2 regions of the Staphylococcus simiae genome follow, and region 2 is predicted to be linked to the other one. Evidence: a T-box and tRNA genes for the amino acid it is inferred to sense, from the RefSeq annotation. Region 2 holds a T-box; the other holds one or more tRNA genes.

Region 1 (20,382 bases), 410 kb from region 2:
TTGCAGGTAATGTATCATTTTATGGCGCTTCAGGTGGGAAAGCTTTTATTAATGGTAAAGCTGGAGAAAGATTCTGTATTAGAAATAGTGGGGCAGATGTAGTAGTTGAAGGTATAGGGGATCATGGGCTTGAATACATGACTGGCGGTCACGTCTTAATATTAGGAGATGTTGGTAAAAACTTCGGGCAAGGTATGAGTGGTGGCGTAGCTTACATTATACCTTCAGATATAGAAACTTTTATTAGAGAAAATCAATTAGATACCTTATTAATGACTACGATTAAATATAATGAAGAGAAATTATTGATTAAAGGAATGTTAGAAGAACATATTGCGCAAACAAATAGTACTAAAGCAATTGATATATTAAAAAAATTCAATCACATTGAGCGTTATGTCGTTAAAGTAATACCTAAAGATTATCAATTAATGATGCAAAAAATTGCATTACACAAGTCTTTAAATAGTAATGAAGATGAAGCAACTTTAGCAGCATTTTATGATGATAGTAAAGTAATTAATCACACACAACGACCAGCGATTGTGTATTAAAGAATAGGGGTTAATCATATGGGTGAATTTAAAGGGTTTATGAAGTATGACAAACAGTACTTATCAGAATTATCTCTTGTCGATCGTTTGACAAATCATCAAGCTTATCAACAACGATTTACTAAAGATGATGCCTCTATTCAAGGTGCACGATGCATGGATTGTGGTACACCGTTTTGCCAAACTGGACAATTATTCGGACGTGAAACGATTGGTTGTCCAATTGGTAATTATATTCCTGAATGGAATGATTTAGTATATCGACAAGATTTTAAACAAGCATATGAACGTTTAAGTGAGACTAATAATTTTCCAGATTTTACAGGACGTGTATGTCCGGCACCTTGTGAAAATGCTTGTGTAATGAAGATCAATCGTGAGTCGGTAGCGATTAAAGGAATAGAACGAACAATCATCGATGAAGCCTTTGATAACAATTGGGTCAAATCTAAATTTCCTAAGCGTCGTCGTAATGAAAAAATAGCAATAGTTGGTAGTGGACCTGCAGGTTTGACAGCAGCTGAAGAATTAAATTATTTAGGATATCAAGTTACCATTTATGAACGTGCAAGAGAAGCGGGAGGGTTACTCATGTATGGTATTCCTAATATGAAATTAGATAAAGAAGTTGTTCGTCGTCGTATTCGTTTGATGGAAGAAGCGGGTATTATCTTCGAAACCGGTGTGGAAATTGGGGTAGATATTGACAAAGATCAGATTGAGCAACAATATGATGCCATTATTTTATGCACTGGTGCACAAAAAGGAAGAGATTTACCTCTAGAAGGGCGCATGGGAGCGGGTATTCATTTTGCGATGGATTACTTAACTGAACAAACACAATTGTTAAATGGAGAAATAACAGATACTACCATTACGGCTAAAGATAAAAATGTAATTATCATTGGTGCAGGTGATACTGGAGCTGATTGTGTTGCTACAGCATTAAGAGAAAATTGTAAATCAATCGTTCAGTTTAATAAGTATACTAAGCTACCAGAGGCAATTACTTTTAAAGAAAATAATTCATGGCCATTAGCGATGCCGGTATTCAAAATGGATTATGCACATCAAGAATATCAGGCTAAATTCGGCAAAGAACCCAGAGCTTATGGTGTTCAAACGATGCGTTATGATATCGATGATACGGGTCATATAAGAGGGCTTTACACTCAAATATTACAACAAAGTGACCAAGGTATGGTTATGATGGAAGGAACAGAGAAATTTTGGCCAGCTGATTTAGTATTGTTATCGATTGGTTTTGAAGGAACAGAAACAATGGTACCGCGTGCATTTAATATCAAAACGCAACACAATAAAATTGTAGCGAATGATACAGATTATCAGACAAATGAAGACAAAATTTTTGCTGCAGGCGATGCAAGAAGAGGACAAAGTCTTGTTGTGTGGGCTATTAAAGAGGGGCGCGGTGTAGCTAAGGCTGTAAATCAATACTTATCGTCTAAAGTATTAGTTTAATCTATAAATAACTACAGTAAATTTTTAGGATTAGTGGTCGATGGTGGACAAGATGATGATATATGATGTAGTGTATGAATTATTTAACGTCATTTGTTAATTTTCAATTTCATTATGTAAAGAATAGATTAAAAATTATATTGACATTTAAATAACGCTAATATATGATATTATTTGTGTTCAGGAGGAATACCCAAGTCCGGCTGAAGGGATCGGTCTTGAAAACCGACAGGGGCTTAACGGCTCGCGGGGGTTCGAATCCCTCTTCCTCCGCCATTAATTTTAAATATATAATATTTTATATAATGAAGGTAAGTGCTCAATACGTTGAGTATTTACCTTTTTTTATTTTGCATATTTTGTCAAATTGGACTAATACATAACTATTCACTTTTTATTTATCAGTCTTAAAAACTAGAAAAGCCTTATTTTACGAGTTTTGTTGTTATTGTCTCGAAATTATGGTGCTCTATTTTTAGGTTATCATTATAGTTTGACAATGCTTAGTTATTTAAAGGTTGTTATTTTAAATAATTAACAAAAACATTATTAAATTGCTATTCCTACACTGCTAAAGTTGTGTTTTCATATTATTAAAAATGCCACAATTATAGGGGCAGCGAATTGTTAGTTCAATAAAGTTAGATGCGACTTGAAACAATTATATGGAATATGGCAATTTGTCACAATATATAAATAAGATATAAGAAAATATTGTGAAAGCCTTTACACAACTTGTCTAGACAAGTTATACTTTCACTAAGACATTAAGGGAGTGAAGGATATGGCTGTAAAAAGACAAGATGTAAAAGCCATTGTTGATGCTATTGGAGGACAAGAGAACCTTGAAACAGCAACGCATTGTGTAACACGGCTACGTTTAGTTTTGAAAGATGATAGTAAAGTAGATAAAGAGGCTTTGAGTGATAATCCGTTAGTGAAAGGACAATTCAAAGCTGATCATCAATATCAAATTGTTATTGGACCTGGTACGGTTGATGAAGTATATAAACAATTTGTGGAGGAAACTGGAACGTCTGAGGCGTCGAAAGATGATGCTAAAGCTGCAGCTGCACAAAAAGGTAACCCACTCCAAAGATTAATTAAATTGTTGGGTGATATTTTTATACCGATATTACCTGCGATTGTAACTGCAGGGTTGTTAATGGGGATTAACAATATTTTGACTATGAAGGGCTTATTTGGTCCTAAAGAACTTATTGTGATGTACCCACAAATTGCAGATATTTCAAATATTATTAATGTAATTGCTAGTACAGCATTTATCTTCTTACCAGCTTTAATCGGTTGGAGTAGTATGAGAGTATTCGGAGGAAGTCCGATACTAGGTTTAGTCTTAGGATTGATTTTAATGCATCCTCAATTAGTGTCACAATATGATATTGGTAAAGGTCATATACCAACTTGGAATTTATTTGGTTTAGAAATTAAACAGTTGAATTATCAAGGTCAAGTATTGCCAGTACTTATTGCGGCTTATGTATTAGCTAAATTAGAAAAAGCATTAAATAAAGTCGTTCATGATTCTATTAAAATGTTAGTAGTTGGTCCAGTTGCACTGCTAGTAACAGGTTTTTTATCATTTATCGTTATTGGACCAATTGCTTTAATCATTGGTACAGGTATTACAACTGGGGTTACGTTTGTATTCCAACATGCAGGTTGGTTAGGTGGTGCGCTTTATGGTTTATTATATGCGCCACTTGTTATTACAGGCTTACATCATATGTTTTTAGCTGTAGATTTCCAACTTATGGGAAGTAGTTTAGGTGGAACATATTTATGGCCAATCGTCGCAATTTCTAATATTTGCCAAGGGTCAGCGGCATTTGGAGCATGGTATGTCTATAAACGTCGTAAAATGGTTAAAGAAGAAGGATTAGCATTAACTTCTGGTATTTCTGGTATGTTAGGCGTCACTGAACCAGCTATGTTTGGTGTTAACTTACCGCTTAAATATCCATTCGTTGCAGCTATTTCGACTTCTTGTGTCTTAGGTGCGATTATTGGTATGAATAAAGTTCTTGGCAGTGTAGGTGTTGGAGGGGTACCAGCATTTATTTCAATCCAAAAAGAATATTGGTTAGTATATATTGTAGTGACAATCATTGCTATGATAGTGCCATGTATTTTAACGATTATCTTATCTAATTTTAGTAAACAAAAAGCGAAAGAAATCGTTGAAGATTAACACAATTAAATAACTTAAAGGGGCGTTCATATACTATGCGGGCGTCCCTTATTTTATAACTATATATTAAGAAAAGGTGGTATTAGCGTGTTGAAAAATCAAGATTGGAGAAAATCAGTCGTATATCAAATTTACCCGAAGTCATTTAATGATACGACTGGAAGTGGTATTGGGGATATTAAAGGTATTATTGAAAAATTAGACTATTTAGCTTTCCTTGGTGTTGACTATATATGGTTAACGCCTGTATATGAATCTCCAATGAATGATAATGGTTATGATATTAGTAATTATTTAAAAATAAATGAAGATTTTGGAACGTTGGAAGACTTTGAGTTATTAGTAACAGAAGCACACAAAAGAGAATTAAAAGTAATGTTAGATATCGTTATTAACCATACATCTACAGAACACCATTGGTTTAAAGAAGCCAAAAAAGCGAAAGATAATCCATATAGAGATTTTTATTTTTTCCGTAAATCTCAAGATGGCCCACCAACTAACTGGGAATCAAAATTTGGGGGCAATGCATGGCAATATGATCCTGTTACGGATGAATATTATTTACATCTTTTTGACGTCACTCAAGCTGATTTAAATTGGGAAAATAAAGAAGTTAGACAAGCATTGTATAATATTGTCAATCATTGGATAGACTTTGGTGTAGATGGTTTTCGTTTTGATGTTATTAATTTAATTTCTAAAGATGAATTTAAAGATTCTACTAATATAGGTAAAGAGTTTTATACTGATGGTCCTAGAGTTCATGAGTTTCTACATGAATTGAATCGTCAAACATTTGGTGATACAGATATGATGACGGTTGGAGAAATGTCATCTACAACAATTGATAATTGTATTAAATATACCAATCCAGAACGTCAAGAATTAAATAGCGTATTTAACTTCCATCATTTAAAAGTAGACTACGTCAATGGTGAAAAATGGAGCAATGCTAAACTAGATTTTCATAAACTAAAAACTATTTTGATGGAGTGGCAAACTGGAATTTATCAAGGTGGCGGATGGAACGCGATATTCTGGTGTAATCATGATCAGCCTAGAGTTGTATCAAGGTTTGGTAATGATACAACAGAAGAATTGAGACAGCAAAGTGCTAAAATGCTGGCAATAACGCTACATATGCTGCAAGGGACACCTTACATTTATCAAGGTGAAGAAATTGGTATGACTGATCCTCATTTTACATCTATCGATCAATATAGAGATGTTGAATCTTTAAATGCATATCAAAATATGAAACAAAAAGGATATGACGAAGATTACATCATGGCTATTCTCGGACAAAAATCACGTGATAATTCACGTACACCCATGCAATGGTCTGCAGATATCAATGCTGGATTTACAGAAGGGAAACCTTGGATTGAAGTTGCGCGTAATTATCCTACAATTAATGTTGAACAAGCAATAGAAGATAAGGATTCAATTTTATATACGTATAAAAAATTAATTGACTTACGACATCAATACGACATTATTACTTATGGAAATATTATTCCACGTCACATGAATCATAATGATTTGTTTATATATGATCGTTATTTTGACAATCGTTGTTGGACTGTAGTCGCTAACTTTTCAGCACAAAGTGTCATAATTCCAGAAGATGTTGACTTAAATGGGGATATAGTTATCCAAGAAGGTATAATAGAAGAAAATTCGATTAGTGGTTACGGTGCAATTGTCATTGAAACATTATCGGAAAATAAATAACATGGAAGTTTGTATATAATGAAGCAAAAGAAATTCATTAAAATTTATGAAACATTAAAAGCAGATATTATTAATGGAAAATATAGTTATGGTAGTTCAATTCCTTCTGAAAATGATCTTTTGCAAACTTACGAATCATCAAGGGAAACTGTGCGTAAAGCACTTGATTTACTCGTCTTGGATGGTATGATTCAAAAAATTCACGGCAAAGGTTCTTTAGTGATTTATCAAGGTATGACGGAATTCCCATTTTCTGAGTTAGTTAGTTTTAAAGAAATGCAAACTGAGTTAAATATAATGTATACAACAGAAATTATAGTCAATGAAGTTATTAAAGCTTATGAAGTGCCAGAAGTTCAACGCAAGCTAGCTATATCGGATAATGAAGCACTTATTCATATTATTCGAACTAGAAAAATTAATGGTCATGTTAAAATCGTCGATGAAGATTATTTTCTACAGAGTATTGTTAAAGCAATTGGAAATGATGTTGCAGAAGATTCTATATATCATTATTTAGAACATGATTTATATTTAGCGATTAGTTATTCTAATAAAGCTATTACTTTTGAACCATTTTCAGATCAAGAATATAAATTGTTTGGCCAAGTTGAACCAGCATATTGTGCTACAGTGAGAAGTATTGTTTATTTGGAAGACACCACTCAATTTCAATATAATATTTCTAAACATATAGCAACTGAGTATAAATTTAATGAATTTTCTAGAAGACGTACTAAATAAAATTGAATTTTAAAGTTAATGTTCTAAAGGTTTTATGCTTGCAATTCGCTATATAAATATAGTAAGATATATCTTGCCGTGCTAGGTGGGGAGGTAGCGGTTCCCTGTACTCGAAATCCGCTTTATGCGAGACTTAATTCCTTTATTGAGGGCGTATTTTTGTGAAGTCTGCCCGGAGCACGTAGTGTTTGAAGATTTCGGTCCTATGCAATATGAACCCATGAACCATGTCAGGTCCTGACGGAAGCAGCATTAAGTGGATCATCATATGTGCCGTAGGGTTGCCGAGATTTAGCTAACGACTTCGGTAACGTTTGTGAATTACGTTCGATTTAAAGGTGCACGGTTTTTAATTTTTAATTTAACATTTAAATAAAGTATGATAACGACATATAATGAAAGCTACTCTCTTTAATAGTTAACAAGGATTTTGTATACTTGATTGCTATTATATTGATGAGTAGCTTTTTATATTTGCAGTAGAAATATGTGAGTATATACTTGTGCGACGAGGACAAGTAATATTAAGGTTCTCTCCCAAAATGGACTGATACATAATTAATTTTTTGCCTCACACCCCAGCTTGCACATTATAGTAAAAATTCTGTTGACAGAATTTTTCTTTGCTGGGGCCCCAATGCCCAACTTGCACTGTTTGTATAAACTGATTAATCAGTTTATTTGTGTTGGGGCCCCGGTCTTCGACTAGCACTGTTGCCCAACTTTCATTGCTTGTAGAAACTGTTTCACAGTTTCTCTATGTTGGGTCCCTACCTCAGGAGTCTCGGCTTTAAAATAATTTATATTTTAAATTATTCACTTTTTATTTATCAGTCCTGAGAATAGAGAACCAATATTAATTGTGTAGTAAAAGAGAATTTGAATAGTCTTATAGCAATAAATAGTCTATGGTAATACATTAATTATAAATTAAAAGTGTTGGATAAATAATGGTAGTGTAGTTGTATTGAATATAATACAATTATCATACGATATTAAAAGTTATAAATTAATGAATATTAGAAAAGTAATTTTCGGAGGAATTATGCAAATATATTTAAGTACATTAACTGAACTTGACTATGATACTTCTCTAGATAATATTGAAGAAAGTTTTAATGAAACTCCAGAAACGAGTTGGCAGGCAAGAAAAAAAGTTAAATATTTAAGAAAATCTCCCTTATATAATTTTGAATTGGAAGTTATTGCTAAGAATGACAATAATGAAGTAGTTGGTCACGTATTATTAATTGAAGTAGAAATTGTTAGTGAGATACAAACTTATTATGCGCTTGCAGTTGCATCGTTATCAGTAAAACCTGATTTGCGTGGCCAAGGATTAGGCAGTAGTTTGATGAGTGCAGTTGAAGAACGAGCTAAATCACAAGAGTATAGTACGATTATTGTAAGAAATAATTTAGAATACTTCTCAAAATTAGGTTATGATAATGCGCAAGACTACGACATTCAATCAGAAGATCATGAGAATATATTAGTTAAATTTTTATGGGATCATTTAGATAATCCGCCTCATGGTGTTATTAAAATTCCTCAACAGTTAGTTTGAGGTAAGTAAGTTATAACGTGATATAATAAGAAGTAATTGTTTATGGAGGTGCTAACTTGAACTATCAAGCTTTATACCGCATGTATAGACCGCAAAGTTTTGATGATGTCGTTGGTCAAGAACATGTTACAAAAACATTGAAAAATGCTATATCAAAAAACAAACAATCGCATGCCTATATTTTTAGTGGACCGAGAGGAACTGGAAAAACAAGTATAGCGAAAGTTTTTGCTAAAGCGATAAATTGTTTGAATAGCACTGATGGGGAACCTTGTAATGAATGTGCGATTTGTACAGGTATCACTCAGGGAACTAACTCAGATGTTATTGAAATTGATGCTGCAAGTAACAATGGTGTAGATGAAATTAGAAATATTAGAGATAAAGTTAAATATGCTCCGAGTGAATCAAAATATAAAGTATATATTATTGATGAAGTTCATATGTTAACAACAGGTGCATTTAATGCCTTACTAAAAACTTTAGAAGAACCACCAGCTCATGCTATCTTTATCTTGGCAACTACTGAACCACATAAAATACCTCCAACTATTATTTCTAGGGCACAACGTTTTGATTTTAAAGCGATTAGTATAAGCCAAATTGTAGAAAGGTTGCGATATGTCGCTGATGCACAACATCTAGATTATGAAAATAATGCATTAGAGTTTATTGCTAAAGCTTCAGAAGGTGGCATGAGAGATGCTTTAAGTATTATGGATCAGGCAATTGCATTTGGAGATGGACATTTAACTCTACAAGACGCTTTAAATGTAACTGGTAGTGTTCATGACGAAGCATTAAATCAGTTATTTGAAGAAATAGTTAAAGGGGATGTTCAAGCAGCATTCCAAAGATATCACCATTTTATCGCTGAAGGAAAAGAAGTGAATAGACTTATTAATGATATGATCTATTTTGTTAGAGATACAATTATGAATAAGACAGCTGACAAAGAAAATGATTATGATGCATTGATGACGTTAGATTTAAATATGCTTTATCAAATGATAGATAGTATAAATGATACGTTGGTATCAATTAGATTCAGTGTAAATCAAAATGTTCACTTTGAAGTATTGTTAGTTAAGCTTGCAGAACTTATAAAAAAACAAGTGCCGGTAGTTGGTATTGAATCTAATGATGTGACACACATTGCTCAACAACCGAATAGTGATGTATTGTTGCAAAGAATGGAACAATTAGAACAAGAGCTTAAAGCTTTAAAAGCGCAAGGTACAAGTGCAACTAGTAATAATAAGACAAGTAAAAAGCCAACAAGATCATTGCAAAGGAATAAAAATGCTTTTTCAATGCAACAAATTGCTAAAGTTTTAGATAAAGCAAATAAAGAAGACATTAAATTACTGAAAGATCGATGGCAAGATGTTGTTGATCATGCTAAAAATAATGATAAGAAGTCATTAGTTAGCTTATTACAAAATTCAGAACCAGTTGCAGCAAGTGAAGATCATGTCTTAGTGAAATTTGAAGAGGAAATTCACTGTGAAATTGTGAATAAGGACGATGAAAAACGCAGTAATATAGAAAGCGTTGTTTGTAATATTGTAAATAAAAATGTCAAAGTGGTTGGTGTGCCTTCAGATCAATGGTTAAGGGTGCGTTCAGAATATATACAATCACGTAAACAAGATCACAGCGATGATAATAGTAATGATAGTAGTGAACAACAAGATGTTGCACAAAAAGCAAAAGATTTATTTGGTGAAGAAACTGTAAATATAATAGATGAAGAGTGATACATGACAAGCGATATAATCGTATGTATAATGTAATAAACATCATATTTTTATTAAAACTGTATGAATTTCAAGGAGGAAAAAATATATGCGCGGTGGCGGAAATATGCAACAAATGATGAAACAAATGCAAAAAATGCAAAAGAAAATGGCTCAAGAACAAGAAAAGCTTAAAGAAGAGCGTATTGTAGGTACAGCTGGTGGTGGCATGGTTGCAGTTACAGTAACTGGACACAAAGAAGTTGTAGATGTTGAGATTAAAGAAGAAGCAGTAGATCCTGAAGATGTTGAAATGCTACAAGATTTAGTATTGGCAGCTACTAATGAAGCAATGAATAAAGCTGATGAACTTACTCAAGAACGCTTAGGTAAGCATACTCAAGGCTTAAATATTCCTGGAATGTGATTGTAGATGCAATATCCAGAACCTATATCAAAACTTATTGATAGTTTTATGAAATTGCCAGGCATTGGTCCAAAAACAGCCCAACGTCTGGCTTTTCATACTTTAGATATGAAAGAAGACGACGTTGTACAATTCGCTAAAGCATTAGTAGATGTAAAAAGAGAACTAACATATTGTAGTGTATGTGGACACATTACTGAGAATGATCCGTGTTATATCTGTGAGGATAAGCAAAGAGATCGATCTGTGATTTGTGTTGTTGAAGATGATAAAGATGTTATAGCTATGGAAAAAATGAGAGAATATAAAGGTTTGTATCATGTTCTACATGGTTCGATTTCACCTATGGACGGCATTGGCCCAGAAGATATTAATACTCCTTCATTGATAGAACGCTTGAAAAGTGATGAAGTAAATGAACTAATCTTAGCAATGAATCCTAATTTAGAGGGAGAATCTACTGCAATGTATATTTCGAGATTAGTTAAACCTATAGGTATTAAAGTAACAAGATTAGCACAAGGGCTATCTGTTGGTGGAGATTTAGAATATGCAGATGAAGTAACTTTATCAAAAGCTATAGCTGGAAGAACTGAAATGTAGAAAGTAAAATAAGTTGTTGTTTCTATTTTAATTATAGAAATGACAGCTTTTTTCATTGGAATATAATAGTATGAAATGATAATTAAGCTTAATATAGACTGTTAATATAAAGGGTTAGTAGGAACTATAAAATTATTTATAGCAAACAACAAAATAATTAAAAATTATTAAAGTTCCTATTTATAGCGATATAGACGATTTTTACATAAGTGCAAGTGATGATTTTCATTTTAAAACATACTATAAACTTATATCTGTTATATAAGTTCGGTTTTTGCGTTCAGGTGTATTTTTAATAGTGTTAAAAGTGTAAATTTTACTGTTGTTAAGTATGCTAGAAGCCTGTATAGTATGTATTTGTTGAGGCGAACAAAAGCACAACAAAACAATTTGAATAAAATCAAAATTAATTTTAAAAAGTTATTGACTTGAAGATTAATAACGTTTATAATTAATTCTTGTGTTGAGAAATGAACATTGAAAACTGAATGACAATATGTCAACGTTAATTCCAAAAACGTAACATTAAGTTACAAACATTATTTAGTATTATGAGCTAATCAAACATCATAAATTTTTATGGAGAGTTTGATCCTGGCTCAGGATGAACGCTGGCGGCGTGCCTAATACATGCAAGTCGAGCGAACAGATGAGAAGCTTGCTTCTCTGATGTTAGCGGCGGACGGGTGAGTAACACGTGGATAACCTACCTATAAGACTGGGATAACTTCGGGAAACCGGAGCTAATACCGGATAATATATTGAACCGCATGGTTCAATAGTGAAAGATGGTCTTGCTATCACTTATAGATGGATCCGCGCTGCATTAGCTAGTTGGTAAGGTAACGGCTTACCAAGGCAACGATGCATAGCCGACCTGAGAGGGTGATCGGCCACACTGGAACTGAGACACGGTCCAGACTCCTACGGGAGGCAGCAGTAGGGAATCTTCCGCAATGGGCGAAAGCCTGACGGAGCAACGCCGCGTGAGTGATGAAGGTCTTCGGATCGTAAAACTCTGTTATTAGGGAAGAACATATGTGTAAGTAACTGTGCACATCTTGACGGTACCTAATCAGAAAGCCACGGCTAACTACGTGCCAGCAGCCGCGGTAATACGTAGGTGGCAAGCGTTATCCGGAATTATTGGGCGTAAAGCGCGCGTAGGCGGTTTTTTAAGTCTGATGTGAAAGCCCACGGCTCAACCGTGGAGGGTCATTGGAAACTGGAAAACTTGAGTGCAGAAGAGGAAAGTGGAATTCCATGTGTAGCGGTGAAATGCGCAGAGATATGGAGGAACACCAGTGGCGAAGGCGACTTTCTGGTCTGTAACTGACGCTGATGTGCGAAAGCGTGGGGATCAAACAGGATTAGATACCCTGGTAGTCCACGCCGTAAACGATGAGTGCTAAGTGTTAGGGGGTTTCCGCCCCTTAGTGCTGCAGCTAACGCATTAAGCACTCCGCCTGGGGAGTACGACCGCAAGGTTGAAACTCAAAGGAATTGACGGGGACCCGCACAAGCGGTGGAGCATGTGGTTTAATTCGAAGCAACGCGAAGAACCTTACCAAATCTTGACATCCTTTGACAACTCTAGAGATAGAGCCTTCCCCTTCGGGGGACAAAGTGACAGGTGGTGCATGGTTGTCGTCAGCTCGTGTCGTGAGATGTTGGGTTAAGTCCCGCAACGAGCGCAACCCTTAAGCTTAGTTGCCATCATTAAGTTGGGCACTCTAAGTTGACTGCCGGTGACAAACCGGAGGAAGGTGGGGATGACGTCAAATCATCATGCCCCTTATGATTTGGGCTACACACGTGCTACAATGGACAATACAAAGGGCAGCGAAACCGCGAGGTCAAGCAAATCCCATAAAGTTGTTCTCAGTTCGGATTGTAGTCTGCAACTCGACTACATGAAGCTGGAATCGCTAGTAATCGTAGATCAGCATGCTACGGTGAATACGTTCCCGGGTCTTGTACACACCGCCCGTCACACCACGAGAGTTTGTAACACCCGAAGCCGGTGGAGTAACCTTTTAGGAGCTAGCCGTCGAAGGTGGGACAAATGATTGGGGTGAAGTCGTAACAAGGTAGCCGTATCGGAAGGTGCGGCTGGATCACCTCCTTTCTAAGGATATATTCGGAACATCTTTTTAGAAGATGCGGAATAACGTAGACATATTGTATTCAGTTTTGAATGTTTATTAACATTCATTTGTACATTGAAAACTAGATAAGTAAGTAAAAATAGATTTTACCAAGCAAAACCGAGTGAATAAAGAGTTTTAAATAAGCTTGAATTCATAAGAAATAATCGCTAGTGTTCGAAAGAACACTCACAAGATTAATAACGCGTTTCCTAACGGAAACATAGATTAAGTTATTAAGGGCGCACGGTGGATGCCTTGGCACTAGAAGCCGATGAAGGACGTTACTAACGACGATATGCTTTGGGTAGCTGTAAGTAAGCGTTGATCCAGAGATTTCCGAATGGGGAAACCCAGCATGAGTTATGTCATGTTATCGATATGTGAATACATAGCATATCAGAAGGCACACCCGGAGAACTGAAACATCTTAGTACCCGGAGGAAGAGAAAGAAAAATCGATTCCCTGAGTAGCGGCGAGCGAAACGGGAAGAGCCCAAACCAACAAGCTTGCTTGTTGGGGTTGTAGGACACTCTGTACGGAGTTACAAAGGACGATATTAGACGAATCATCTGGAAAGATGAATCAAAGAAGGTAACAATCCTGTAGTTGAAAATATTGTCTCTCTTGAGTGGATCCTGAGTACGACGGAGCACGTGAAATTCCGTCGGAATCTGGGAGGACCATCTCCCAAGGCTAAATACTCTCTAGTGACCGATAGTGAACCAGTACCGTGAGGGAAAGGTGAAAAGCACCCCGGAAGGGGAGTGAAATAGAACCTGAAACCGTGTGCTTACAAGTAGTCAGAGCCCGTTAATGGGTGATGGCGTGCCTTTTGTAGAATGAACCGGCGAGTTACGATTTGATGCAAGGTTAAGCAGTAAATGTGGAGCCGTAGCGAAAGCGAGTCTGAATAGGGCGTTTAGTATTTGGTCGTAGACCCGAAACCAGGTGATCTACCCTTGGTCAGGTTGAAGTTCAGGTAACACTGAATGGAGGACCGAACCGACTTACGTTGAAAAGTGAGCGGATGAACTGAGGGTAGCGGAGAAATTCCAATCGAACCTGGAGATAGCTGGTTCTCTCCGAAATAGCTTTAGGGCTAGCCTCAAGTGATGATTATTGGAGGTAGAGCACTGTTTGGACGAGGGGCCCTTCTCGGGTTACCGAATTCAGACAAACTCCGAATGCCAATTAATTTAACTTGGGAGTCAGAACATGGGTGATAAGGTCCGTGTTCGAAAGGGAAACAGCCCAGACCACCAGCTAAGGTCCCAAAATATATGTTAAGTGGAAAAGGATGTGGCGTTGCCCAGACAACTAGGATGTTGGCTTAGAAGCAGCCATCATTTAAAGAGTGCGTAATAGCTCACTAGTCGAGTGACACTGCGCCGAAAATGTACCGGGGCTAAACATATTACCGAAGCTGTGGATTGTCCTTTGGACAATGGTAGGAGAGCGTTCTAAGGGCGGTGAAGCATGATCGCAAGGACATGTGGAGCGCTTAGAAGTGAGAATGCCGGTGTGAGTAGCGAAAGACGGGTGAGAATCCCGTCCACCGATTGACTAAGGTTTCCAGAGGAAGGCTCGTCCGCTCTGGGTTAGTCGGGTCCTAAGCTGAGGCCGACAGGCGTAGGCGATGGATAACAGGTTGATATTCCTGTACCACCTATAATCGTTTTAATCGATGGGGGGACGCAGTAGGATAGGCGAAGCGTGCGATTGGATTGCACGTCTAAGCAGTAAGGCTGAGTACTAGGCAAATCCGGTACTCGTGAAGGCTGAGCTGTGATGGGGAGAAGACATTGTGTCTTCGAGTCGTTGATTTCACACTGCCGAGAAAAGCCTCTAGATAGAAAATAGGTGCCCGTACCGCAAACCGACACAGGTAGTCAAGATGAGAATTCTAAGGTGAGCGAGCGAACTCTCGTTAAGGAACTCGGCAAAATGACCCCGTAACTTCGGGAGAAGGGGTGCTCTTTAGGGTTAACGCCCAGAAGAGCCGCAGTGAATAGGCCCAAGCGACTGTTTATCAAAAACACAGGTCTCTGCTAAACCGTAAGGTGATGTATAGGGGCTGACGCCTGCCCGGTGCTGGAAGGTTAAGAGGAGTGGTTAGCTTCTGCGAAGCTACGAATCGAAGCCCCAGTAAACGGCGGCCGTAACTATAACGGTCCTAAGGTAGCGAAATTCCTTGTCGGGTAAGTTCCGACCCGCACGAAAGGCGTAACGATTTGGGCACTGTCTCAACGAGAGACTCGGTGAAATCATAGTACCTGTGAAGATGCAGGTTACCCGCGACAGGACGGAAAGACCCCGTGGAGCTTTACTGTAGCCTGATATTGAAATTCGGCACAGCTTGTACAGGATAGGTAGGAGCCTTTGAAACGTGAGCGCTAGCTTACGTGGAGGCGCTGGTGGGATACTACCCTAGCTGTGTTGGCTTTCTAACCCGCACCACTTATCGTGGTGGGAGACAGTGTCAGGCGGGCAGTTTGACTGGGGCGGTCGCCTCCTAAAAGGTAACGGAGGCGCTCAAAGGTTCCCTCAGAATGGTTGGAAATCATTCATAGAGTGTAAAGGCATAAGGGAGCTTGACTGCGAGACCTACAAGTCGAGCAGGGTCGAAAGACGGACTTAGTGATCCGGTGGTTCCGCATGGAAGGGCCATCGCTCAACGGATAAAAGCTACCCCGGGGATAACAGGCTTATCTCCCCCAAGAGTTCACATCGACGGGGAGGTTTGGCACCTCGATGTCGGCTCATCGCATCCTGGGGCTGTAGTCGGTCCCAAGGGTTGGGCTGTTCGCCCATTAAAGCGGTACGCGAGCTGGGTTCAGAACGTCGTGAGACAGTTCGGTCCCTATCCGTCGTGGGCGTAGGAAATTTGAGAGGAGCTGTCCTTAGTACGAGAGGACCGGGATGGACATACCTCTGGTGTACCAGTTGTCGTGCCAACGGCATAGCTGGGTAGCTATGTATGGACGGGATAAGTGCTGAAAGCATCTAAGCATGAAGCCCCCCTCAAGATGAGATTTCCCAACTTCGGTTATAAGATCCCTCAAAGATGATGAGGTTAATAGGTTCGAGGTGGAAGCATGGTGACATGTGGAGCTGACGAATACTAATCGATCGAAGACTTAATCAATTAAATGTTTTGCGAAGCACAATCATTTTTACTTACTATCTAGTTTTGAGTGTATAATTTACATTCTTATTTGTCTGGTGACTATGGCAAGGAGGTCACACCTGTTCCCATGCCGAACACAGAAGTTAAGCTCCTTAGCGCCGATGGTAGTCGGACTTACGTTCCGCTAGAGTAGGACGTTGCCAGGCAATAAAAATGGATGCGATGACCCGCATTGAGACCGTAAGGTCTCTTTTTTTTATGTCTAAAAGTCATGAAGGTATATAAGGACTTGATGCAGAGCAAGCGTTTGAAGCTGACGAAATAAGGAACGAACGCCACGACTTTAGACGAGCTAAAGGAGTCAGAGAGAGACGTCAATGAGGAAAGATGCGAGCGGTTGTCTCAAGTCAAGAAAGCGCCTTAGCGCCGATGGTAGCAGACTACGTTCCGCTAGAGTAGGACGTTGCCAGGCAATAAAAATGGATGCGATGAGTCGCATTGAGACCGCGAGGTCTCTTTTTTTATGTCTAAATACATCATGTTAGTATTGAAAAAGCGAGGCACTATTAGAAAATAAGATGTATATTTTCTAAAGCAACTTAATTATTGTACAATAGACAAGCTATTGTATAAGTAACACTAACTTTTTCCAAAGAAGTGTTACTATATAATTAATGAATGTTTTAAGGGAAAGTGAGTAAATATGAAAACACCCATTATAGAAAAGTTGAATAAACTTAATGATTTAAATGCTATATCATTACATGTCCCGGGTCATAAAAATATGACCATTGGAAATTTAGAATCATTAAATATAAGTATGGATAAAACTGAAATAACAGGTCTAGATGATTTACATCATCCTGAAGATATTATTTTACAAAGTATGAACTTAGTAAAAAAACATTCGGATTATACTGCTTATTTATTAATTAATGGTACAACTTCTGGAATCTTATCTGTTATCCAAGCTTTTAATAAGGAAAAAGGTCGAGTGTTACTGATGAGAAATAGTCACAAATCTGTGTTACATGCTTTGGATATTAGTAATCAGTTTGGACGATTTACTGAAATGATTCAAAGTAGTAATAGTTTACATTACCAACAACCACTTTTTAATAATTTAGATCAACAAAAGTATAAATTAGCAGTATTAACATATCCTAATTATTACGGTGAGACATATGATATAAGTAGAAAAATTAATGAATTACACAACAAACATATCCCAGTACTTGTAGATGAAGCACATGGTGCTCATTTCGGTTTGCAAGGTTTTCCACAGTCATCTTTAAATTACCATGCTGATTATGTTGTACAGTCATATCATAAAACATTACCAGCACTGACAATGGGATCTATGTTATTTATACATAAGGATGCACCATTAAGAAATGAAATTATTAAATATTTGAATTATTTCCAAACCTCAAGTCCATCTTATTTAATTATGGCAAGTTTAGAATCTGCACAGCAATTTTATGATGAATATGATGAAAAAATATTTTTTGTTAAGAGAAATATGGTAATAAAACAATTAAAACGAATGGGATTTGAGGTGATTCAAGTAGATGATCCTTTAAAATTATTAATTAGATATAGAGGAACAACAGGTGATGATATACAAGCATGGTTAGAAGAACAACATATATATGTTGAACTAGCAGATGAATATCAAGTGTTATTAGTCTTACCTTTATGGCATAACAATGATAGCTATCCTTTTAATGATTTATTGCATAGAATTGCAAAGATACATTTACCAAAAAAACAATGGGAATTAAAAGAAAATTTTGCAAGTCCTAAATTATTAACTGATAGTGGAGAATATAAACCTTTTGAAAGTGATAAAACAAGATGGCTAGATTTTACTAAAGCTAATGGAAGAGTATTAGCACAACACATTGTTCCATATCCACCTGGCATTCCTACTATTATAAAAGGAGAAACAATAACTGAAAATATGATAGAATTACTTGAAGATTATTATGTATCTGGATTAAAAATTGAAGGAATGACAAATAATAAAATTTTAGTTGAGGATGAATAAAATGTCAGCTTTTATAACATTTGAAGGACCTGAAGGTTCAGGAAAAACTACAGTATTAAAAAAAGTATCTGAAAAATTACAAAATGAATATGATACTATTGCGACACGTGAACCTGGTGGTGTACCTACAGGAGAAGAAATACGTAAGATAGTATTAGAAGGAAATGACATGGATATTAGAACAGAGGCAATGCTTTTTGCAGCTTCTAGAAGAGAACATTTAGTCGAAAAAGTTATTCCGGCTTTAAGTGATAATAAAATCGTATTATGTGATCGTTATATCGACAGCTCTCTAGCATATCAAGGGTATGCCAGAGGTATAGGTATGGAAGCAGTTAAGTCATTAAATGACTTTGCTATCAATGGTTTATATCCTGATTTGACAGTCTATTTAGATATTAGTGTAGAGGTTGGTAGACAGCGTATTGTTCAAAATGCAAGAGAACAAAATAGACTGGATCAAGAAGATTTGAAATTTCATGAAAAAGTAATTGAAGGTTATCATAAAATCATTCATAATGAACCACAACGGTTTGAAATTATTAACGCAGATCAACCTCTAGAAAATGTTGTTGAAGATACGTATCAAACTATCATCAAATTTCTTGAAAAGATATGATATAATTGCTAGAAGAGGTGTTATAAATAATGAAAATGGTTATAGCGATCGTACAAGATCAAGATAGTCAAGAATTAGCAGACCAACTTGTTAAGTATAATTTCAGAGCAACAAAATTAGCAACAACAGGTGGTTTTTTAAAAGCAGGAAATACGACATTCTTATGTGGTGTCAATGATGACCGTGTTGATGAATTATTAGATGTGATTAATAATACATGTGGTAATAGAGAGCAACTGGTTTCTCCAATAACACCAATGGGTGGAAGTGCAGATTCATATATTCCATATCCTGTTGAAGTAGAAGTGGGTGGCGCTACAGTATTTGTAATGCCAGTAGATGCTTTTCACCAATTTTAAATGCATTTTGCAATAATAATTCGTAAAAGCTAATTATAATATCTAAATACTTATTAAATGATTTAGGGTTGCTTTAATGTAGCTAGTTATGAATAAAGATAAGGTAATCGTTGATGTATCTTCAATACAGTACCTTATTGTTATTATTTATGAATAATTAGTTTTCTGATAGCAACCTTTTTATATAAATGAAAAGGGGATTGTAATGAATGGATGAACAGCAACAATTGGCAAATGCATATCATTCAAATAAATTATCACATGCTTATTTATTTGAAGGTGACGATGCACAAACAATGAAACAAGTTGCATTGAATTTTGCAAAGCTTATCTTATGTGATAACGATAGTCAATGTGATGCAAAGGTTTCCGCATTCAATCATCCAGATTTTTTGTATGTTTCTTCTAATGAAAATACTATAAAAAAAGAACAAGTTGAACAGCTAGTTCATTATATGAATCAACTTCCTATAGAAAGTGATTATAAGGTATATATCATTGAAGATTTTGAGAAGTTAACTATTCAAGGTGAAAATAGTATTTTAAAATTTTTAGAAGAACCTCCTGATAAAACCATTGCCATTTTATTATCAACTAAACCAGAACAAATATTAAATACCATACATTCAAGATGTCAACATTTGTATTTTAAGCCTATAGACAAAGTACAGTTTATTAAACGTTTAGAAGATAGAGAAATATCTAAACCAATAGCTGAAATGATTAGTACATATACGACACAAATTGAAAATGCGCTAGCTTTAAATGAAGAGTTTGATTTAATGTCATTAAGAAAGAGCATTATACATTGGTGTGAACTGTTGTTAACTAACAAATCAATGGCATTAATAGGTATTATAGATCTATTAAAACAAGCTAAAAATCGTAAATTACAATTATTAACTATTGCTGCTGTAAATGGATTTTTCGAAGATATCTTACATAGTAAAGTTAATATTAACAGTACAATTATTTTTAGTGATTTACAAAATGACACACAAAAATATGCGC
Region 2 (13,040 bases):
AACTGAATTAACTGCAGAAGCATTAAAAGATATTATCCAAGCTCCGAAATCTAAAAAAATAACAATCCAAGATATACAAAAAGTAGTAGGTCAATATTATAATGTTAGACTTGAAGATTTTAGTGCTAAAAAACGAACTAAATCGATTGCATATCCACGTCAAATCGCAATGTACCTATCTAGAGAACTAACAGATTTTTCATTACCTAAAATTGGTGAAGAATTTGGTGGACGTGATCATACAACAGTTATTCATGCACATGAAAAAATCTCAAAAGATTTAAAAGAAGATCCTATTTTTAAACAAGAAGTAGAAAACTTAGAAAAAGACATACGCAATGACTAAAATACTACGGGAAATAACAACTGTTATATAACAGAAGCGATGTATAGTCCTTTTTCTCTCTAAATTAACAAGTAATAATGAAAATAAGTAACTTTCGAATATGTGGATAATCTTTAAAAGTTGTACACATCATACACAAGTTATGCACATGTGAATAACTTTGCTATTCGTGGATTTTATAGACTTATCCACCAATCCACAGCACCTACTACTATTACTAAGAACTTAAAACCTATATAATTATATATAAACGACTGGAAGGAGTTTTATTTAATGATGGAATTCTCAATTAAACGTGATTATTTTATTAATCAATTAAATGACACATTAAAAGCAATATCACCAAGAACAACATTACCAATTTTGACTGGTATTAAAATTGATGCCAAAGATAATGAAGTTATCTTAACTGGATCAGATTCAGAAATATCAATTGAAATCACTATTCCTAAAACTGTTGATGGTGAGGATATAGTTGATATAACAGAAACAGGCTCAGTAGTACTTCCTGGTCGTTTCTTTGTCGATATTATTAAAAAATTACCTGGTAAAGACGTTAAATTATCTACAAATGAACAATTTCAAACGTTAATAACATCAGGTCATTCTGAATTTAATTTAAGTGGATTAGATCCAGACCAATACCCATTATTACCACAAGTTTCAAGAGATGATGCGATTCAATTATCAGTAAAAGTATTAAAAAATGTCATAGCACAAACCAACTTTGCAGTGTCCACCTCAGAAACACGCCCGGTGTTAACAGGTGTAAACTGGCTTATACAAGATAATGAATTAATATGCACAGCGACTGACTCACACCGCTTGGCTGTAAGGAAATTGCAATTGGAAGATGCTTCTGAAAATAAAAATGTCATCATTCCAGGTAAAGCTTTAGCTGAACTTAATAAAATTATGTCTGATAATGAAGATGAAATTGATATCTTCTTCGCTTCGAACCAAGTGCTATTTAAAGTAGGTAATGTCAACTTTATTTCACGTTTATTAGAAGGTCATTATCCAGATACAACGCGCTTATTCCCTGAAAATTATGAAATTAAATTAAGTATAAATAACGGTGAATTTTACCATGCTATTGATCGTGCGTCATTATTAGCAAGAGAAGGTGGCAACAATGTTATTAAATTAAGTACTGGAAATGATGTTGTTGAATTATCATCAACTTCACCTGAAATTGGAACAGTGAAAGAAGAAGTTAATGCTAATGATGTAGAAGGCGGTAACTTAAAAATTTCTTTCAACTCTAAATACATGATGGATGCACTTAAAGCCATTGATAATGATGAAGTTGACGTAGAATTTTTCGGAACTATGAAACCATTTATCTTAAAACCAAAAGGTGACGATTCAGTCACTCAATTGATTTTACCAATTAGAACATATTAGATTTAGCCAAAGATAAGAGTTGGGACGTAATTAATTTTGTCCTAACTCTTTTTTTAATTTACTCTTATAAGCCATTTAGAGCTGCGATATAAAAATAATTTATATAAATCGATAAATAGAACGTAAAATAAATAAACACGCTAAAAAGCCCTTTAAAATGTCAAAAACATACAAATGTAAAATCACACTGATAAAGTGTGTATGATTACTTATTTATCACTAGTGATATTGAAAATTTAGAAGCTAATGTCAAATTCAAACTAATTATCAATAAGTAAACGATTTCAAACGCTATTTTAAATGAAATTTGTGTCAAAAAAAGGTATAATATATTGATGACATACAAAGAAACGGAGTGATTATTTTGGTTCAACAAGTTGTAGTGGAAGGCGACATTAATTTAGGTCAATTTCTTAAAACAGAAGGTATTATAGAGTCAGGTGGTCAAGCAAAATGGTTTTTACAAGACTTTGAAGTGTTGATCAATGGGGTACGAGAAACTCGTCGTGGTAAAAAATTAGAACATAATGATCGTATAGATATCCCTGAATTGCCTGAAGATACCGGTGCTTTTTTAATCATTCATCAAGGTGAACAATGAAGTTAAATACACTCCAATTAGAAAATTATCGTAACTACGAGGAAGTTACACTTAACTGTCATCCTGATGTTAATATCCTAATCGGTGAAAATGCACAAGGAAAGACAAACTTATTAGAATCAATTTATACCTTGGCATTAGCAAAAAGTCATAGAACAAGTAACGATAAGGAACTCATACGTTTCGATGCTGAGTATGCTAAAATAGAAGGTGAACTTAGTTACAGACATGGCAAAATGCCATTAACGATGTTTATAACTAAAAAAGGTAAACAAGTCAAAGTGAATCACTTAGAGCAAAGCAGACTAACGCAGTACATTGGTCATCTCAACGTGGTTCTTTTTGCGCCAGAAGATTTAAATATCGTCAAGGGCTCTCCTCAAATAAGACGACGTTTTATTGATATGGAGTTGGGTCAAATTTCTGCTGTTTACTTGAACGATTTAACACAATACCAACGTATTTTAAAACAAAAGAATAACTACTTAAAACAACTGCAAATGGGTCAAAAGACAGATTTAACGATGTTAGAAGTATTAAATCAGCAGTTTGCAGAATATGCATTAAAGGTTACGACCAAACGTGCACATTTTATTAAAGAACTTGAAACTTTAGCTAAACCAATACATGCCGGCATTACAAATAATAAAGAGATACTCTCTTTAAATTATTTGCCTAGTCTTAAACTTAGTAATGAAACTGAAGATGACAATGTCTTACTTGAAGAAGTAATGACGATACTGAGTGACAATATGCAAAGAGAAAAAGAAAGAGGTATGAGCTTATTTGGACCTCATCGTGATGATTTAGGCTTTAGTGTAAATGGCATGGACGCACAAACATATGGTTCACAAGGACAGCAACGTACGACAGCTTTGTCTATTAAATTAGCGGAAATCGAGCTAATGAATATTGAAGTTGGGGAATACCCAATATTACTGTTAGACGATGTTTTAAGTGAGTTAGATGATTCACGGCAAACACATCTGCTAAGTACTATTCAACATAAAGTACAAACATTTGTCACAACGACATCTGTAGATGGTATTGATCATGAAATAATGAATAACGCTAAATTGTATCGTATTAATCAAGGCGAAATTATAAAGTAACAGAAAGCGATGGTGACTGCATTGTCAGATGTAAACAACACGGAAAATTATGGTGCTGGGCAGATACAAGTACTAGAAGGTCTTGAAGCGGTTCGTAAAAGACCAGGTATGTATATTGGTTCAACTTCTGAAAGAGGTTTGCACCACTTAGTTTGGGAAATTGTCGATAACAGTATTGATGAAGCTTTAGCAGGATATGCAAACAAAATTGAAGTTATCATTCAAGAAGACAACTGGATAAAAGTAACAGATAACGGACGTGGTATACCTGTAGATATTCAAGAAAAAATGGGACGTCCTGCAGTAGAAGTTATCTTAACTGTTTTACATGCTGGTGGTAAATTTGGTGGCGGAGGCTACAAAGTTTCTGGTGGTCTACATGGTGTAGGTTCATCAGTAGTTAATGCCTTATCAGAAGATTTAGAAGTATACGTTCATAGAAACGATACAATATACCATCAAGCATACAAAAAAGGTGTACCTCAATTTGATTTAAAAGAAGTAGGTACAACAGATGTAACGGGTACAACAATTCGTTTCAAAGCAGATGGCAGTATTTTCACTGAAACACAAGTTTATAACTATGAGACATTACAACAACGTATTAGAGAGTTAGCATTTTTAAACAAAGGTATTGAAATCACTCTAAGAGACGAACGTGATAAAGAAAATATCAGAGAAGACTCATATCACTATGAAGGTGGTATTAAATCTTACGTTGAACTACTCAATGAAAATAAAGAGCCTTTATACGATGAGCCAATCTATATTCATCAGTCAAAAGATGATGTCGAAGTTGAAATTGCCATCCAATACAATTCTGGTTATGCAACGAATTTATTAACATATGCTAATAACATCCATACGTATGAAGGTGGTACACATGAAGATGGCTTTAAACGAGCATTAACACGTGTATTAAATAACTATGGTCTTAACAGTAAGATCATGAAAGAAGATAAAGAAAGATTAACAGGTGAAGATACTCGAGAAGGTATGACAGCCATTGTATCTATCAAACATAGTGATCCACAATTCGAAGGTCAAACTAAAACGAAATTAGGTAATTCCGAAGTTCGCCAAATTGTAGACAAATTATTTGCAGAACACTTTGAAAGATTTTTATATGAAAATCCACAAGTTGCTCGTGTCATTGTCGAAAAAGGTATTATGGCATCACATGCCCGTGTAGCAGCCAAAAAAGCACGTGAAGTGACACGCCGTAAGTCAGCGTTAGATGTGGCAAGTTTACCAGGTAAATTAGCAGACTGTTCAAGTAAAGTACCTGAAGAATGTGAAATCTTCTTAGTCGAAGGTGACTCTGCCGGAGGGTCTACAAAATCAGGTCGTGATTCAAGAACACAAGCAATTTTACCGTTACGAGGTAAAATTTTAAATGTTGAAAAAGCTCGTCTTGATCGAATTTTAAATAATAATGAGATTCGTCAAATGATTACAGCGTTTGGTACGGGTATCGGTGGCGACTTTGACTTATCAAAAGCACGTTATCATAAGATTGTCATTATGACGGATGCCGATGTAGATGGTGCGCATATTAGAACATTATTACTAACATTCTTCTATCGCTTTATGAGACCATTAATCGAAGCTGGTTATGTTTATATTGCACAACCACCGTTATATAAATTAACTCAAGGTAAGCAAAAATATTACGTATTCAATGATAGAGAGTTAGATAAACTTAAAGCTGAACTTAATCCAACACCTAAATGGTCAATTGCACGTTATAAAGGTCTTGGTGAAATGAATGCAGATCAATTGTGGGATACAACTATGAACCCAGAACACCGATCACTACTACAAGTTAAATTAGAAGATGCAATAGAAGCAGACCAAACATTTGAAATGTTAATGGGTGATGTAGTAGAAAACCGTAGACAATTTATTGAAGATAATGCAGTTTATGCCAACTTAGACTTCTAAGTCAGATGAACTGAAATTTGAAGGAGGATCTCTTGATGGCTGAATTACCTCAATCAAGAATAAATGAACGAAATATAACCAATGAAATGCGTGAATCATTTTTAGATTACGCGATGAGTGTAATCGTAGCGCGTGCGTTGCCAGATGTTCGAGATGGATTAAAACCAGTTCATAGACGTATCTTATACGGTCTGAATGAGCAAGGTATGACACCAGATAAGTCATACAAGAAATCGGCACGTATTGTTGGTGACGTAATGGGTAAATATCACCCACACGGTGACTCATCTATATACGAAGCAATGGTACGTATGGCACAAGATTTTAGTTATCGTTATCCACTTGTAGATGGTCAAGGTAACTTTGGTTCAATGGACGGCGATGGTGCAGCAGCAATGCGTTACACTGAAGCACGTATGACAAAGATTACGCTTGAATTGTTACGAGATATCAACAAAGATACAATTGATTTTATAGACAACTATGATGGTAATGAAAGAGAGCCGTCAGTCTTACCTGCAAGATTTCCTAACTTATTAGCGAATGGTGCTTCTGGTATTGCGGTAGGTATGGCAACCAATATACCACCACATAACTTAACAGAACTTATCAATGGTGTCCTAAGCCTAAGTAAGAACCCAGACATCTCTATTACAGAATTGATGGAAGATATTGAAGGTCCAGACTTCCCAACAGCAGGACTTATATTAGGTAAAAGTGGTATAAGACGTGCTTACGAAACTGGTAGAGGTTCGATTCAAATGCGTTCACGTGCTGAAATTGAAGAACGTGGTGGTGGTCGTCAACGTATCGTTGTTACAGAAATACCTTTCCAAGTTAACAAAGCGCGTATGATTGAAAAAATTGCTGAATTAGTAAGAGACAAGAAGATTGATGGTATCACTGATTTACGAGATGAAACAAGTTTACGTACAGGTGTACGTATCGTTATTGATGTTCGTAAAGATGCCAATGCGAGTGTTATTTTAAATAACTTATATAAACAAACACCATTACAAACATCATTTGGTGTTAATATGATCGCTTTGGTTAATGGTAGACCGAAGTTAATCAATCTTAAAGAAGCTTTAGTACACTACTTAGAACATCAAAAGACAGTGGTTCGTCGTCGTACAAAATATAATTTAAGAAAAGCTAAAGATCGTGCGCATATTTTAGAAGGTTTGCGTATAGCACTTGACCATATCGATGAAATTATCACAACGATTCGTGAATCTGAAACAGATAAAGTAGCAATGGAAAGCTTACAAACACGTTTTAAATTAAGTGAAAAACAAGCTCAAGCTATTTTAGATATGCGTTTAAGACGCTTGACAGGTCTAGAACGTGACAAGATTGAAGCGGAATATAATGATTTATTAAATTATATTAGTGAGTTAGAGGCTATCTTAGCTGATGAAGAAGTGTTATTACAATTAGTTCGAGATGAATTGACTGAAATCAAAGAGAAATACGGCGATGAGCGTCGTACTGAAATTCAACTTGGTGGTTTTGAAGATTTAGAAGACGAAGACTTAATCCCAGAAGAACAAATTGTTATTACACTTAGTCATAATAACTATATTAAACGATTACCTGTTTCTACATATCGTGCCCAAAATCGTGGTGGTCGTGGTGTACAAGGTATGAATACATTGGAAGAAGACTTTGTTAGTCAGCTTGTAACATTGAGTACACATGATAATGTGCTATTCTTCACTAACAAAGGACGTGTTTATAAACTTAAAGGTTATGAAGTACCTGAGTTATCACGTCAATCTAAAGGTATACCTGTAGTTAATGCTATAGAGCTTGATAGTGATGAAAATATTAGTACAATGATTGCTGTTAAAGATCTGGAAAGTGAAGAAGATTTCTTAGTATTTGCAACAAAACGTGGTATTGTCAAACGTTCTCGACTAAGCAACTTCTCACGTATTAATAGAAACGGTAAGATTGCAATTTCATTTAAAGAAGATGATGAATTAATTGCAGTACGCTTAACAAGTGGCGATGAAGATATCTTAATCGGTACAGCACATGCGTCATTAATTCGTTTCTCAGAATCAACATTACGTCCATTAGGTCGTACGGCGACAGGTGTTAAAGGTATTACACTTCGAGAAGGTGATGAAGTTGTAGGTCTTGATGTAGCACATACTGATAGTGTTGATGAAGTACTTGTTGTTACTGAAAATGGTTATGGTAAACGTACACCAGTAGATGAGTATCGTTTATCAAATCGTGGTGGTAAAGGTATTAAGACAGCAACAATTACTGAACGCAATGGTAATGTAGTATGTATTACAACAGTATCTGGTGAAGAAGACTTAATGATTGTTACTAACGCTGGTGTGATTATCCGTTTAGATGTAGCTGATATTTCACAAAATGGTCGTGCGGCACAAGGTGTACGCTTGATTCGTTTAGGTGAAGGTCAATTTGTATCTACAGTAGCAAAAGTTAGAGAAGAGCCAGAAGAAGAAGTTGTAGAAGTGAATGAACAACAAGATACTGCAGATGGTACAGATGTAATTAGTGAAACTGTAGTATCAGATCAAACACCTGGTAATACTGTCCATACTGAAGAAATCATTGAACAGAACATTGAAAGTAATGACGGCGATGAGACAGATGAACGCATTGAAATTAGACAAGACTTTATGGAACGTGTCGAAGAAGACATGGAACAAGCATCAGACAATGAAGAAGAATAACAATATATAAAAATAAGACTTCCCTATCATTGAGGGAAGTCTTATTTTTATTGCTTTTTAGCTTTCTAACTGTTTCATAGCGTATGGAATTTCATTAATTAATCGAGATGGTGGAACTACATACATATCTTTAGCTAAATTTTCACCGATATAGCTATGTGTATAAGTAGCACTCATGACAGCATCTTTTAAACTATCAAATTGACCAACGAAACTAGTAATCATACCAGCTAATGTGTCACCCATACCACCTGTTGCCATAGCTGGGCTACCAATCGTTAATTTATAATCTTCATTTTTAAAGAAAATTTCAGTACCATGTTTCTTGAGTACGACTGTTGCACCTAAGCGATTAACCGCTTCGCGATTACGTTCATATGTTTGTTCCTCAATAGGAATACCACTTAAACGTTCCCACTCTTTTAAATGAGGTGTGAAGATTACACGACATGTTGGAATTTGTGGTTTCAGTTTACTAAAAATTGTAATTGCATCACCATCAACAATTAAATTTTGATGTGGTTGAATATTTTGTAATAAGAATGTGATAGCATTATTGCCTTTAAAGTCAACACCAAGTCCTGGTCCGATTAAGATACTGTCTGTCATTTCGATCATTTTAGTGAGCATTTTCGTATCATTAATATCAATGACCATAGCTTCAGGGCAACGAGAATGTAATGCAGAGTGATTGTTAGGGTGTGTTGCAACTGTAATCAATCCACTACCACTAAATACACATGCGCGTGCAGCTAACATAATGGCACCGCCTAAATTAGCAGATCCACCTATTAATAAAATTTTGCCGTAATCACCTTTATGTGAATCTTCTTTTCTTTTAGGAATGTTAATAGAATCTAACGTTTCCATCATGATATAACCTCCGTTATAAAAGTAATCATTACCCATCTAGCGCGTGAGTAATCGTGAAGTGAAGTTTGTCCTATGTTATATCTTTTAGCAGCACTACTTCAATTGTGTGCATCATTATAATATAGAGTCATTAAATACAATAGAAAATACTATACCTGTAACAGCGTTTCGTCAATAGGTAAGTTGTGACATTCATCATATGAGTTAAGACAATTATTAAATTACTTTAGCACATCACATTAGTAGTATGATAATAGAGTATAAATATGGTTGAAACCATTGTTTCTACAACAATGAAAACGTATACTTCAAAGTGATAGATTATATATCACAAGGGGGTATCATCTATGATGACATTGAATTTAGATGGACAAACATTAACAATTGAGGACATAGCTCGTTTTTTACAACAACAATCACGTGTAGCAATTAGTGATGAAGCACTTGAACGTGTTAAAAAAAGTAGAGCTGTCGTTGAACGTATTATCGACAATAAAGAAACTGTTTATGGTATTACAACTGGATTTGGCTTATTTAGTGATGTGTTAATCGATCCTAGTCAATACAATGAATTACAAGTTAATTTAATTCGTTCACATGCATGTGGTGTTGGACAACCATTTTCACAAGAAGTAGCACTTGTTATGATGATTTTACGCTTGAATACCTTATTAAAAGGACATTCAGGCGCAACTGTAGAACTTGTGGATCAATTACAATACTTTATTAACGAACGTATTATTCCTGTTATACCATCACAAGGTTCATTAGGTGCCTCTGGAGATTTAGCACCGTTATCACATCTTGCTTTAGCATTAATCGGAGAAGGTGCTGTATATTATCAAAATGAAGAAACAGATAGTATACACGTATTACAACAATTAGGTAGACAACCACTACAATTACAAGCTAAAGAAGGCTTAGCACTTATCAATGGTACACAAGCGATGACTGCACAAGGCGTCATTAGTTACATAGAATCAGAAAATTTAGGCTATCAAGCAGAATGGATTGCTTCACTCACACATCAAGCGTTGAATGGTATTACAGATGCATATCGTCATGAAGTACATGCAGTACGTAATTTCCAAGAACAAATCGATGTAGCTGCGCGTATGAGAGAGTGGTTAGCAGAATCTCAATTAACAACAAGACAAGGAGAATTACGAGTACAAGATGCGTATACATTACGTTGTATTCCACAAATACATGGTGCAAGTTTCCAAGTGTTTAATTATGTTAAAGAGAAATTAGAACTTGAAATGAATGCAGCTAATGACAATCCATTAATATTTGAAGAAGATAATGAAACATTTGTTATTTCAGGAGGTAACTTCCATGGCCAACCTATTGCATTTGCCTTAGATCATCTAAAACTAGGTATTAGTGAATTAGCGAATGTATCAGAACGTCGATTAGAACGTTTAGTTAATCCACAATTAAATGGGGACTTGCCAGCATTTTTAAGTCCTGAACCAGGGTTACAAAGTGGCGCGATGATTATGCAATATGCAGCAGCTAGTTTAGTTTCTGAAAATAAGACATTAGCACATCCAGCGAGTGTTGATTCCATCACTTCATCAGCCAACCAAGAAGACCATGTTTCTATGGGCACGACAGCTGCTAGACATGGTTATCAAATTGTTGAAAATGCCAGACGTGTGTTAGCAATTGAATGTATTATTGCATTACAAGCAGCAGAGTTAAAAGGCGTAGATAAATTATCACCAAAGACACGCCAAAAATTTGAAGAATATCGTAAAATAGTGCCAGCTATTACACACGATCGTCAATTTCATAAAGATATAGAAGCGGTAACACAATATTTAAGAGACGATGCTTACAGACAATTAGAAATTTAAATAGTAGCAATAAACTCTAAGAGAATCACTTGAAAATATAAGAGTAGTTTGCTATATTAAAAATAACTTAATAAAGTTATTGTTCGTAGGATAAGTAATATAAATAAATTGATTTCAGAGAGCTTGTGGTTAGTGTGAACAAGAATCAATATTTATATGAATCTACCTACTATATGAGAACAATCGGTCATAACCGTTATTTTAGTGAAGTGCAATTTAGTTATAACTAAATTGTTAAATAGGGTGGCAACGCGTAGACCACGTCCCTTGTAGGGATGTGGTCTTTTTTTATTTGTCATAATAAATAGCAGTGATAGTTAAGCAACTTAGATGAATAAGTAGTAGTCTCAGTTGTCAGAGTATCATCACGTGTTAGCCCCCAATAAAAAAGATATTCAAAGGGAAAGGATGAAGGTTAATGTTAGATCTAAAATTATTTAGAAATGAACCTGAAGCAGTTAAGAGCAAAATTAAATTACGTGGAGATGATCCAAAAGTTGTCGATGACGTATTAGAGTTAGATGAACAACGTCGTAAATTAATTGCTGAAACAGAAGAAATGAAAGCACGTCGTAATAAAGTCAGTGAAGAAATCGCTATTAAAAAGCGCAATAAAGAAAATGCTGATGACGTTATTGCTGAAATGCGTTCACTAGGCGATGACATAAAGAAAAAAGATGAGCAATTAAATGATATAGATAATAAAATGACAGGAATTCTTTGTCGTATTCCTAACTTAATTAGTGATGACGTACCACAAGGTGCATCAGATGAAGATAACGTAGAGCTTAAAAAATGGGGTACACCTCGCGAATTTACATTTGAACCAAAAGCACATTGGGATATTGTAGAAGAATTAAAAATGGCTGACTTTGATCGTGCAGCAAAAGTATCAGGTGCTCGCTTTGTTTATTTAACAAATGAAGGTGCTCAATTAGAGCGTGCTTTAATGAACTATATGATTACAAAACATACAACACAACATGGTTATACAGAAATGATGGTACCACAACTTGTTAATGCTGACACAATGTATGGTACTGGTCAGTTACCAAAATTCGAAGAAGATTTATTCAAAGTAGAAAAAGAAGGATTATATACGATTCCAACAGCAGAAGTACCGTTAACAAACTTCTATCGTAATGAAATTATTCAACCAGATGTCTTACCTGAAAAATTCACAGGACAATCTGCATGTTTCCGTAGTGAAGCGGGTTCAGCTGGTCGTGATACAAGAGGATTAATTCGCTTACACCAATTTGATAAAGTTGAAATGGTACGCTTTGAAAAACCAGAAGATTCTTGGGATGCATTAGAAGAAATGACTTTAAATGCCGAAGCAATCTTAGAAGAGTTACAACTACCATACCGTCGTGTCATTTTATGTACTGGTGATATTGGCTTTAGTGCAAGTAAGACATATGATTTAGAAGTATGGTTACCAAGTTACAATGACTATAAAGAAATTAGTTCATGTTCAAACTGTACAAACTTCCAAGCACGTCGTGCAAATATCCGTTTCAAACGTGATAAATCTGCGAAACCAGAATTAGTACACACATTAAATGGTAGTGGTTTAGCAGTTGGTCGTACATTTGCTGCTATTGTTGAAAATTACCAAAATGAAGATGGAACAGTAACAATTCCAGATGCATTAGTACCATTTATGGGTGGTAAAACTCAAATTTCAAAACCAATTAAATAAGTATTAATGTCAAGCAACTGATTCAATACTCTTGGAATTATCGATAAATTTGTCGATGATTTTAAGAGTATTTTTATGTGTGATTATAGTTATGATAATAAGAGAGAATATAGTCAAAGTGCGAAGAAGGCCACAACGAAAAATGATGAGGTAGATAATTTATAAATACAATAATAGGGGAGGGGAGTAACCAAATAATTGAAGTAAAAAACAAACAATAACATCCAAATATTAACAAAATAAACAAGGGTAAGTCTAAACGAATAACGAAAAATTCTGAAATTTCAAAGCTTATTAATTCAAGATTCTTAGACGGTTGTATGTCTAACCTCACACAAACGGTAGTCTAAAGTCATTGCGCATCTACCAACCATATATTAGACTAGGTATATTCTTTTTACATTGTAATAAAAAATTAATTAAAGGAGGTACAGTATAAATGACGCATTTAACATTTAAACAAGGTGTTAAAG

What was found. A T-box is a leader RNA that pairs with one kind of tRNA and senses whether it is charged. The one in region 2 lies ahead of serS (serine--tRNA ligase), so its partner is inferred to be a tRNA-Ser.
Region 1: it has a tRNA-Ser gene. The T-box ahead of serS (serine--tRNA ligase) is inferred to sense a tRNA for this amino acid. The anticodon was not compared.

Annotation. Positions count from the first base shown of each region.
Region 1 covers NZ_CP071589.1:409,708-430,089, forward strand. Annotated here, with positions in the region: gene gltB (glutamate synthase large subunit) at 1-554, shown strand, start outside; gene J3R86_RS01755 (glutamate synthase subunit beta) at 573-2,036, shown strand; tRNA gene J3R86_RS01760 (tRNA-Ser) at 2,220-2,312, shown strand; gene treP (PTS system trehalose-specific EIIBC component) at 2,821-4,248, shown strand; gene treC (alpha,alpha-phosphotrehalase) at 4,336-5,985, shown strand; gene treR (trehalose operon repressor) at 6,001-6,729, shown strand; RNA gene ffs (signal recognition particle sRNA large type) at 6,806-7,075, shown strand; gene J3R86_RS01785 (GNAT family N-acetyltransferase) at 7,775-8,296, shown strand; gene dnaX (DNA polymerase III subunit gamma/tau) at 8,353-10,056, shown strand; gene J3R86_RS01795 (YbaB/EbfC family nucleoid-associated protein) at 10,145-10,462, shown strand; gene recR (recombination mediator RecR) at 10,469-11,065, shown strand; rRNA gene J3R86_RS01805 (16S ribosomal RNA) at 11,642-13,193, shown strand; rRNA gene J3R86_RS01810 (23S ribosomal RNA) at 13,439-16,361, shown strand; rRNA gene rrf (5S ribosomal RNA) at 16,435-16,549, shown strand; gene J3R86_RS01820 (aminotransferase class I/II-fold pyridoxal phosphate-dependent enzyme) at 17,047-18,393, shown strand; gene tmk (dTMP kinase) at 18,395-19,012, shown strand; gene J3R86_RS01830 (cyclic di-AMP receptor DarA) at 19,042-19,371, shown strand; gene J3R86_RS01835 (DNA polymerase III subunit) at 19,581-20,382, shown strand, end outside.
Region 2 covers NZ_CP071589.1:1,017-14,056, forward strand. Annotated here, with positions in the region: gene dnaA (chromosomal replication initiator protein DnaA) at 1-346, shown strand, start outside; gene dnaN (DNA polymerase III subunit beta) at 620-1,753, shown strand; gene yaaA (S4 domain-containing protein YaaA) at 2,109-2,354, shown strand; gene recF (DNA replication/repair protein RecF) at 2,351-3,466, shown strand; gene gyrB (DNA topoisomerase (ATP-hydrolyzing) subunit B) at 3,476-5,410, shown strand; gene gyrA (DNA gyrase subunit A) at 5,446-8,127, shown strand; gene J3R86_RS00035 (NAD(P)H-hydrate dehydratase) at 8,185-8,997, opposite strand; gene hutH (histidine ammonia-lyase) at 9,351-10,862, shown strand; T-box leader at 10,941-11,133, shown strand; gene serS (serine--tRNA ligase) at 11,281-12,567, shown strand; gene J3R86_RS00050 (AzlC family ABC transporter permease) at 13,007-13,040, shown strand, end outside.